2 regions of the Planococcus rifietoensis genome follow, and region 2 is predicted to be linked to the other one. Evidence: a T-box and tRNA genes for the amino acid it is inferred to sense, from the RefSeq annotation. Region 2 holds a T-box; the other holds one or more tRNA genes.
What was found. A T-box is a leader RNA that pairs with one kind of tRNA and senses whether it is charged. The one in region 2 lies ahead of tyrS (tyrosine--tRNA ligase), so its partner is inferred to be a tRNA-Tyr.
Positions count from the first base shown of each region.

Region 1: it has a tRNA-Tyr gene. The T-box ahead of tyrS (tyrosine--tRNA ligase) is inferred to sense a tRNA for this amino acid. The anticodon was not compared.

Region 1 is NZ_CP013659.2:3,351,925-3,356,321, forward strand. It holds rRNA gene AUC31_RS16665 (23S ribosomal RNA) at 1-2,141, shown strand, start outside; rRNA gene rrf (5S ribosomal RNA) at 2,207-2,322, shown strand; tRNA gene AUC31_RS16675 (tRNA-Thr) at 2,365-2,437, shown strand; tRNA gene AUC31_RS16680 (tRNA-Glu) at 2,496-2,570, shown strand; tRNA gene AUC31_RS16685 (tRNA-Val) at 2,576-2,651, shown strand; tRNA gene AUC31_RS16690 (tRNA-Tyr) at 2,682-2,765, shown strand; tRNA gene AUC31_RS16695 (tRNA-Gln) at 2,780-2,854, shown strand; tRNA gene AUC31_RS16700 (tRNA-Lys) at 2,866-2,938, shown strand; tRNA gene AUC31_RS16705 (tRNA-Ala) at 2,963-3,035, shown strand; gene AUC31_RS16710 (citrate synthase/methylcitrate synthase) at 3,098-4,177, opposite strand; gene AUC31_RS16715 (LysR family transcriptional regulator) at 4,281-4,397, shown strand, end outside.
Region 2 is NZ_CP013659.2:2,989,433-2,993,829, reverse strand. It holds gene aldA (aldehyde dehydrogenase) at 1-932, shown strand, start outside; gene tyrS (tyrosine--tRNA ligase) at 1,277-2,491, opposite strand; T-box leader at 2,570-2,811, opposite strand; gene AUC31_RS14845 (DHA2 family efflux MFS transporter permease subunit) at 2,930-4,396, opposite strand.

The DNA.
Region 1 (4,397 bases), 360 kb from region 2:
TTGAAAAGTGCGGGGATGAGGTGTGGGTAGCGGAGAAATTCCAATCGAACCTGGAGATAGCTGGTTCTCTCCGAAATAGCTTTAGGGCTAGCCTCAAGATAAGAATCCTGGAGGTAGAGCACTGTTTGGACTAGGGGCCCATCCCGGGTTACCGAATTCAGACAAACTCCGAATGCCAGTGATTTATGCTTGGGAGTCAGACTGCGAGTGATAAGATCCGTAGTCAAGAGGGAAACAGCCCAGACCACCAGCTAAGGTCCCCAAATATCCGTTAAGTGGAAAAGGATGTGGCGTTGCTTAGACAACCAGGATGTTGGCTTAGAAGCAGCCATCATTTAAAGAGTGCGTAATAGCTCACTGGTCGAGTGACACTGCGCCGAAAATGTACCGGGGCTAAACGGATTACCGAAGCTGTGGATGGACATCGTAGATGTCCGTGGTAGGAGAGCGTTCTAAGGGCGTTGAAGTCAGACCGGAAGGACTGGTGGAGCGCTTAGAAGTGAGAATGCCGGTATGAGTAACGAAAGACGGGTGAGAATCCCGTCCACCGAATGCCTAAGGTTTCCTGAGGAAGGCTCGTCCGCTCAGGGTTAGTCGGGACCTAAGTCGAGGCCGATAGGCGTAGACGATGGACAACAGGTTGATATTCCTGTACCACCTCCCCGCCGTTTGAGCAATGGGGGGACGCAGAAGGATAGGGTGAGCGTGCCGTTGGTTGTGCACGTCCAAGTTGTGAGATGAGAAACGAGGCAAATCCCGTTTCTATACAACATCAAGCAGTGATGGCAAGAGGTTTACCTCAGAGTCCCTGATTTCACACTGCCAAGAAAAGCCTCTAGCGAGGCGGGAGGTGCCCGTACCGCAAACCGACACAGGTAGGCGAGAAGAGAATTCTAAGGTGAGCGAGTGAACTCTCGTTAAGGAACTCGGCAAAATGACCCCGTAACTTCGGGAGAAGGGGTGCTCTGGTAGGGTGTTACAGCCCGAGAGAGCCGCAGTGAATAGGCCCAGGCGACTGTTTAGCAAAAACACAGGTCTCTGCAAAACCGTAAGGTGACGTATAGGGGCTGACGCCTGCCCGGTGCTGGAAGGTTAAGGGGAGTGCTTAGCGCAAGCGAAGGTGCGAACCGAAGCCCCAGTAAACGGCGGCCGTAACTATAACGGTCCTAAGGTAGCGAAATTCCTTGTCGGGTAAGTTCCGACCCGCACGAAAGGCGTAACGATCTGGGCACTGTCTCAACGAGAGACTCGGTGAAATTATAGTACCTGTGAAGATGCAGGTTACCCGCGACAGGACGGAAAGACCCCGTGGAGCTTTACTGTAGCCTGATATTGAATTTTGGTGCAACTTGTACAGGATAGGTAGGAGCCAGAGAACCCGGAGCGCCAGCTTCGGGGGAGGCGTCGGTGGGATACTACCCTGGTTGTATTGAACTTCTAACCCACAAGCCTTAGCGGCTTGGGAGACAGTGTCAGGCGGGCAGTTTGACTGGGGCGGTCGCCTCCTAAAGAGTAACGGAGGCGCTCAAAGGTTCCCTCAGAATGGTTGGAAATCATTCGCAGAGTGTAAAGGCACAAGGGAGCTTGACTGCGAGACGGACAGGTCGAGCAGGGTCGAAAGACGGACTTAGTGATCCGGTGGTTCCGCATGGAAGGGCCATCGCTCAACGGATAAAAGCTACCCCGGGGATAACAGGCTTATCTCCCCCAAGAGTCCACATCGACGGGGAGGTTTGGCACCTCGATGTCGGCTCATCGCATCCTGGGGCTGTAGTCGGTCCCAAGGGTTGGGCTGTTCGCCCATTAAAGCGGTACGCGAGCTGGGTTCAGAACGTCGTGAGACAGTTCGGTCCCTATCCGTCGCGGGCGCAGGAAATTTGAGAGGAGCTGTCCTTAGTACGAGAGGACCGGGATGGACACACCGCTGGTGTACCAGTTGTTCTGCCAAGAGCATCGCTGGGTAGCTATGTGTGGCCGGGATAAGTGCTGAAAGCATCTAAGCACGAAGCCCCCCTCAAGATGAGATTTCCCATTGCGCAAGCAAGTAAGATCCCTCAAAGACGATGAGGTAGATAGGTTCGGGGTGGAAGCGTGGCGACACGTGCAGCTGACGAATACTAATCGATCGAGGACTTAACCAACAAACTGAAACGCAAGTTTCCCACAATGTCGATTTATCCAGTTTTGAGCGAACAAGCTCAACAAGTCCAGTGATGATGGCAAAGAGGCCACACCCGTTCCCATCCCGAACACGGAAGTTAAGCTCTTTTGCGCCGATGGTAGTTGGGGGTTTCCCCCTGTGAGAGTAGGACGTCGCTGGGCAATCATCTTTTTTTACTTTGTACCGAGATTTCCTTTTACCTTGCTTCCATAGCTCAGCAGGTAGAGTGCTTCCATGGTAAGGAAGAGGTCACCGGTTCGAACCCGGTTGGAAGCTTTTGATTCTTTAAAGTTTCTTTACATCGGAAACTGTTTTCTTTATAATTTTTTTGTAAGGCCCCTTGGTCAAGCGGTTAAGACACCGCCCTTTCACGGCGGTAACACGGGTTCGAATCCCGTAGGGGTCACCATTCATGGAGGATTAGCTCAGCTGGGAGAGCATCTGCCTTACAAGCAGAGGGTCGGCGGTTCGATCCCGTCATCCTCCACCATGTATCCATTTAGGCTATTAATCGAATAACGGTGGGGTAGCGAAGTGGCTAAACGCGGCGGACTGTAAATCCGCTCCTTCGGGTTCGGCAGTTCGAATCTGCCCCCCACCACCAGTTTTTTATTGCTTTGGGGTATAGCCAAGCGGTAAGGCAACGGGTTTTGATCCCGTCATGCCCTGGTTCGAATCCAGGTACCCCAGCCATTTTTTATTTTGAGCCATTAGCTCAGTTGGTAGAGCATCTGACTTTTAATCAGAGGGTCGAAGGTTCGAATCCTTCATGGCTCATTTATCTTTGCGCATTTTTCGCGCGGGGCCTTAGCTCAGCTGGGAGAGCGCGACGCTGGCAGCGTCGAGGTCAGGGGTTCGAGCCCCCTAGGCTCCATTGTTCCATGTGCAATCCATGTGTAAAAAGCCCGTATCCATTCAATTGGATACGGGCTTTTTTTAGTTTCCGATATATTCGGATTGTGGCCGGAAAATCACGTTATCTTGCTGTTGTTCTATCGCATGGGCAGTCCAGCCGACGATCCGTGCGATGCTGAAGGTAGGGGTGAATAGTTCAGGCGACATTTGGATAGACCGCATAATCGCTGCTGCGTAAAATTCTACATTGGTATAAAGGGCACGTCCTGGTTTTCGCTCATTTAACAATTGGGTGATTTTAGTTTCCGCTTTGACTGCAAGGTCCAGCCAAGAGTCTTCTTGCTGCAGCTGCTGGCATTTTTTTCGAAGCAGTATGGCGCGCGGATCTTCTGTGCGATATACCCGGTGACCGAAGCCCATGATTTTCTCGCCTTGCGCCAGTTTTTGTTCAATGACTGGATTAATCCTTTCGGGAGACTGGATTTCATCAAGCAATTCAAGCACACCGGACGGGGCGCCTCCATGCAAAGGACCCTTCATCGTACCGATTGCAGAAACGATGGCAGCGCTTAAGTCGGATTCGGTGGAAATGGTGACACGGCCAGCAAAAGTGGATGCATTCATGCCGTGTTCCATCGTTAAGTTCAAATACGTTTCCAGGGCTTCAGTTTGTGCGTGTGTCGGTACTTGCCCTTTGATCATCCATAGATAGTTTGCAGTATGGCCCAGGTCGCTTCTTGGCGCGACGAATTCCTGTCCGGTGCTTTGCCGGTATAGAAGAGCGGTCATTACAGGAAGTGCAGCAGTAAGGGCAATGGCTTGTTGGTGGATCTCCAATTCTTTGAATTCGGCATGCAGATAAGCTGAAACGAGTGTCCGCATGCCATCCATTAATGAAATTTCTTTGGGCAAAACTTGCGCAATGGCCATAAGATAATCCGGCAATTGGCGATAGGATTTTAATTGTTCAATAAGTCTTGCGAGTTCTTCATTTGAAGCGTGATGGCCGTGCCACAGGAAGTAGGCGGTCTGTTCGAAGCTCTTTTGATTGATCACTTCATCGATCAATGTTCCACGGTAACGGAGTTCACCCTTATCTCCTTCGACAGATGCAATGGCAGTTTGAACGGCGACAATGCCTTTAAGGCCTTTTTGAAACATGTAAATTCCTCCTTTTTTTAAAGTATAAGCTGCAGCTTTAATTATGAAAATTAAAGATTTATAATTAAAATAATTAAAAAAACTAATTGAAAGGAGATCGAAAATGGAGATGCAATGGCTCAGGACCTTTGCGGATGCTGCGGAAACCTTGAATTTCCGTAAGACTTCCGAACGCTTGCTGTTGTCGCAGCCGAGTGTGACGGTGCATATTCGGCAATTG
Region 2 (4,397 bases):
TCGTCATCAAACCGAGCCAGCAAACACCGAATACCGCCATGGAATTCACAAAAATCGTCGACGCGATGGAAGAAATTCCAAAAGGCGTCTACAATGTGGTAACCGGAACTGGTTCTGAAATCGGCAATGCGCTGGCTTCGCACAAGAAAGTTCAGATGATCACGATGACAGGAAGCTTGCCGGCCGGTACGAAAGTAATGGAAGCGGCAGCGCAAAACATCACCAAGGTCAATCTCGAACTTGGCGGTAAAGCGCCAGCTATCGTCACGCAGCATGCAGATTTGGACCTGGCCGCAAAAGCCATCACCACATCGAGACTCGCAAATGGCGGACAGGCGTGTACGAATGCGGAGCGTCTTTATGTCCATGAAAGCGTGGCGGAAGAGCTCAGCCAAAAACTTATCCAGGCATTCGAAGCGACCAAGCTCGGCGACCCGAGAGAAAGCAAAGACGTAACAATGGGGCCGCTGATCAGCCAGGACCGTTTGGAGACTGTCGAAGGCATGGTTAAAGATGCAGTGTCGCAAGGGGCGACCGTTGCGACAGGTGGGGAACGCGCGGATCTGGCCGGGTTCTTCTACAAGCCAACTATTTTAACGAACGTGACACACGATTCCGATATCATGCGTGAAGAGATTTTCGGACCGGTGCTTCCGATGACCACTTACAGCACTATTGAAGAAGCAATTGAAATGGCCAACGATACGGTTTACGGCTTGTCTTCTTCTATCTATACAGACGACCTGAACGAAGCAATGCGCGTCGTCAATGAAATGAAATTCGGCGAGACTTACGTCAACCGTGAAAACTTCGAAGCAGTGCAGGGCTATCACGCTGGCATGCGCCAATCCGGCCTCGGCGGTGCGGACGGCAAGCATGGCATGGAAGACTTCCTTGCGACACAAGTTGTTTATATGCAGTATAAAAAATAAAGTAAAAAAGGGTCTGTCCCATACGTATATAAAATGAAGCAGCCGGAGAAAAAAGATTCTTTTTCTCCGGCTGTTTTAATTATGTCTGACTTTTTTATAATTTTTATTTTCATAACAGCTGATGGAAATGGAGGCGGCGAATAAATGAACGAAGTGTAACTGAGTTCATTTATTTGCGACGCATCTGCATTGCAGATGTGGGAGCAACGAAATTACATGGTGCCCTGGCAGCTGGCAACGCGACGTCCTGTCGCGCCAGCTGCATGACCCACATCCTGTGGCCCCGAAAGCGTCCGTCGCAATGGACATCAGCCTTTACTTTCGGTCACTCTCCTTTTCTTTACTTATTTTTCAAAACGCACGAAGCGCTTTTTGCCGATCTGCAGGACGTCGCCGTTATGGACGATGGTGTCGAGTTCTTCGCGTGTCAGCTTGTCGCCGTTAAACGATACGCCGTTTTGTTCAATGAGCCGCACAAATTCACTTTTGCTGCGGACAAATCCGGATTCCACGAGCTGCGGGATGATTTCTTCGATGCGTTCCTTGCCGATTTCCACCAGCAGCGAAGGGATATTTTCCGGGATTTCACGCTTTTGGAAGGCCGTCTCGAAGTAGCGTTTTGCTTCTTTCATCGCGTCTTCGCCGTGGTAGAGCGCCGTGATGATTTCCGCCAGTTCCAATTTGATATTGCGCGGGTTTTCGCCGTCTTCGAGCCGGTCAAGTAAGGATTCGATCGCCAAGGGATGCTCATCGGTCGTCAGTTCAAAGTACTTGAAGACCAAGGGATCGGGGATTTCCATCACTTTTTTGAACATGATTTCAGGCGCTTCGCTGATGCCAATGTAATTGCCCAGGCTTTTGCTCATCTTTTCCACGCCGTCGAGCCCTTCGATCAGCGGCATGAAGATGGCGACTTGTTTTTCCTGGCCCATATGCTTTTGCAGCGTACGGCCCATCAAAATATTGAAGGTCTGGTCGGTGCCGCCGATTTCGATGTCCGCTTTCAGTTCAACGGAATCATAGGCTTGCATGAGCGGGTAGAAAAACTCGTGAAGGCCGATCGGCGATTGGTTTTGGTAGCGGTTCTGGAAATCGTCGCGTTCGAGCATGCGCGCGACCGATGTGCTGGCGGCAAGCTTCAAGACCTCCTCGAAATTCAGTTTCGACAGCCATTCGCTATTGAAACGCACCGTTGTCTTCGTTTTGTCGAGCACTTTGAAGATCTGTTCATAGTAAGTCTCCGCATTCTGCCGGACCTCTTCGTCACTGAGCGCGGTCCGTCCTTTCGCCTTGCCGGAAGGGTCGCCGATGCGCCCGGTGAAGTCGCCGATCAAAATGACCGCCTGGTGGCCGAGGTCCTGTAATTGCTTGATTTTGCGCAAAACTACTGCGTGGCCAAGGTGGATATCAGGTGCGGACGGATCGAGCCCAAGCTTGATGGTGAGCGGGCGCTGTTCATTGTATGAGCGTTCGAGCTTTTCGAGCAATTCGCCTTCCTCGATGATTTCGGCTGCTCCTTTTTCGATGATTTTCATTTGTTCAGCGGGTGTGAGTCGCATGCTAACATCTCCTTGTCTTGGAATAGTCATATCGCAAAATCTATAAGAATACAAAAAAGCGCCCTCTAGGGAAAAACCCTAAAGGACGCGGATATGCGTGTTACCACCTTAGTTCGGAAGCTGCTCGCACAGCTTCCCTTGGAAAGTACGGCCGAAGCGATACTTCTGCATGGATTACGGATGCAACTCCGGTGTAGCCTACTGAAGGTTCGGTACACAGCTCAAAGAGGTATTTCCCCAGACACCGCATGCGCCTCTCATCAACCGGCCGCTTTCTGTATGCTTCAGTCACAGGTACTCGTTCTTATCATCGCTTTTGTTCTTATACTCCGAAATGCTCGGGCAAATCTTCGTTATGCAGATATTGTTTTTCATTATAACTGGAATAAAAAAGAAGTCAAATCCTAAATTGAAACCGGCTGAATCGATCGTTCATTTTTAAGTGTTTTCGACAACTTTTCCTTGAGGTGCTTCTTCTTTGGCCAGGTGGACGGATTTGATGAAGAAAGAAATCACCAAACCGATCACAGCGAGCACCAAACCGAATGTAAAGGCATTTTGTACGCCAGCCGTCAGTGCTTCGGGAATAGCGGAAGCGCTGTTTGGATCGGACACAGTTTGCATATAGGTCGATTGTGTCGATGACATGATGGTGATGGCGACCGCTGTCCCGATGGCGCCTGATACTTGCTGAAGGGTGTTCATCAAAGCGGTGCCATCCGGATACAAGTCTTTTGGCAATTGGTTCAATGCATTGGTTTGGGCAGGCATCATCACCAATGAAACCCCGACCATCAAAAGAGTATTCAAGACGACGATTGTGACTGCGGTCGTGGCGGTCGTGACGCCTGATAAGTTCCACAAGGTAATGATGATGATGGAAAATCCGGGAATGACCAATCCTCTCGGCCCGTATTTATCGTAAATCCGCCCGGTAATCGGTGACATCAATCCATTTAACACGCCGCCCGGCAGGAGGATGAGCCCGGCTGTGACAGCTGCCAAGCCAAGTCCCGTCTGCAAATACAGCGGCAGCAGAATGGCTGATGACAGGATGACCATGAACGCGATAAACACAGCCGCGAGCCCAAGGGTGAACATAGGGTATTTAAAGACGCGGAGGTTGATCATCGGCTGGTCCATTTTAAATTGCCGGATGGAGAACAAGAACAATGAGACAAATCCAACCGCAATAGATGCGATGACGATGAAACTGCCCCAGCCGCTTTCCCCAGCGGTGCTGAATCCATAGACGATGCCGCCAAATCCAAGAGACGATAAGACGATGGAAGTGATGTCGATCTTAGGTTTTGTGATCACGCTGACGTTCTGCATGAACATGATGCCGAAAACTAGTGCAAACACTAGAAACGGAAGAGACACCCAGAAAATCCAATGCCAGCTTAAGTTTTCAATTAAAAATCCGGAAATCGTCGGCCCGATCGCCGGAGCGAACATGATCACCAAGCCCATCAATCCCATAATCGCCCCTCTGCGATGAATAGGGAAGATCAATAGAATCGTGTTGAACATGAGCGGCAACAGCAAGCCTGTTCCGATTGCCTGGATGACACGGGCCACCATGAGAATGCTGAAGCTCGGCGCCAGTGCAGCGATCAAGGTGCCGGTCACTGAAAAGGCCAGCGCGGCAATGAATAGCTGTCTTGTGCTGAACCATTGCAGCAATAAGCCCGACACAGGGACCAGTATGCCGAGTGTCAGCAAGTATCCGGTCGTGAGCCATTGGATGGTGGACGATCCTACGCCGAATTGTTGGATTAAATCACCCAATGCCATATTGAGCGCAGTCTCACTGAACAATCCAATAAAGCCTGCGATTAAGAATGAAATTAAAATAGGGGTCGTTTTGATGGTTTCTTGTTGCTGTCCTGCTATTGTTGTCATA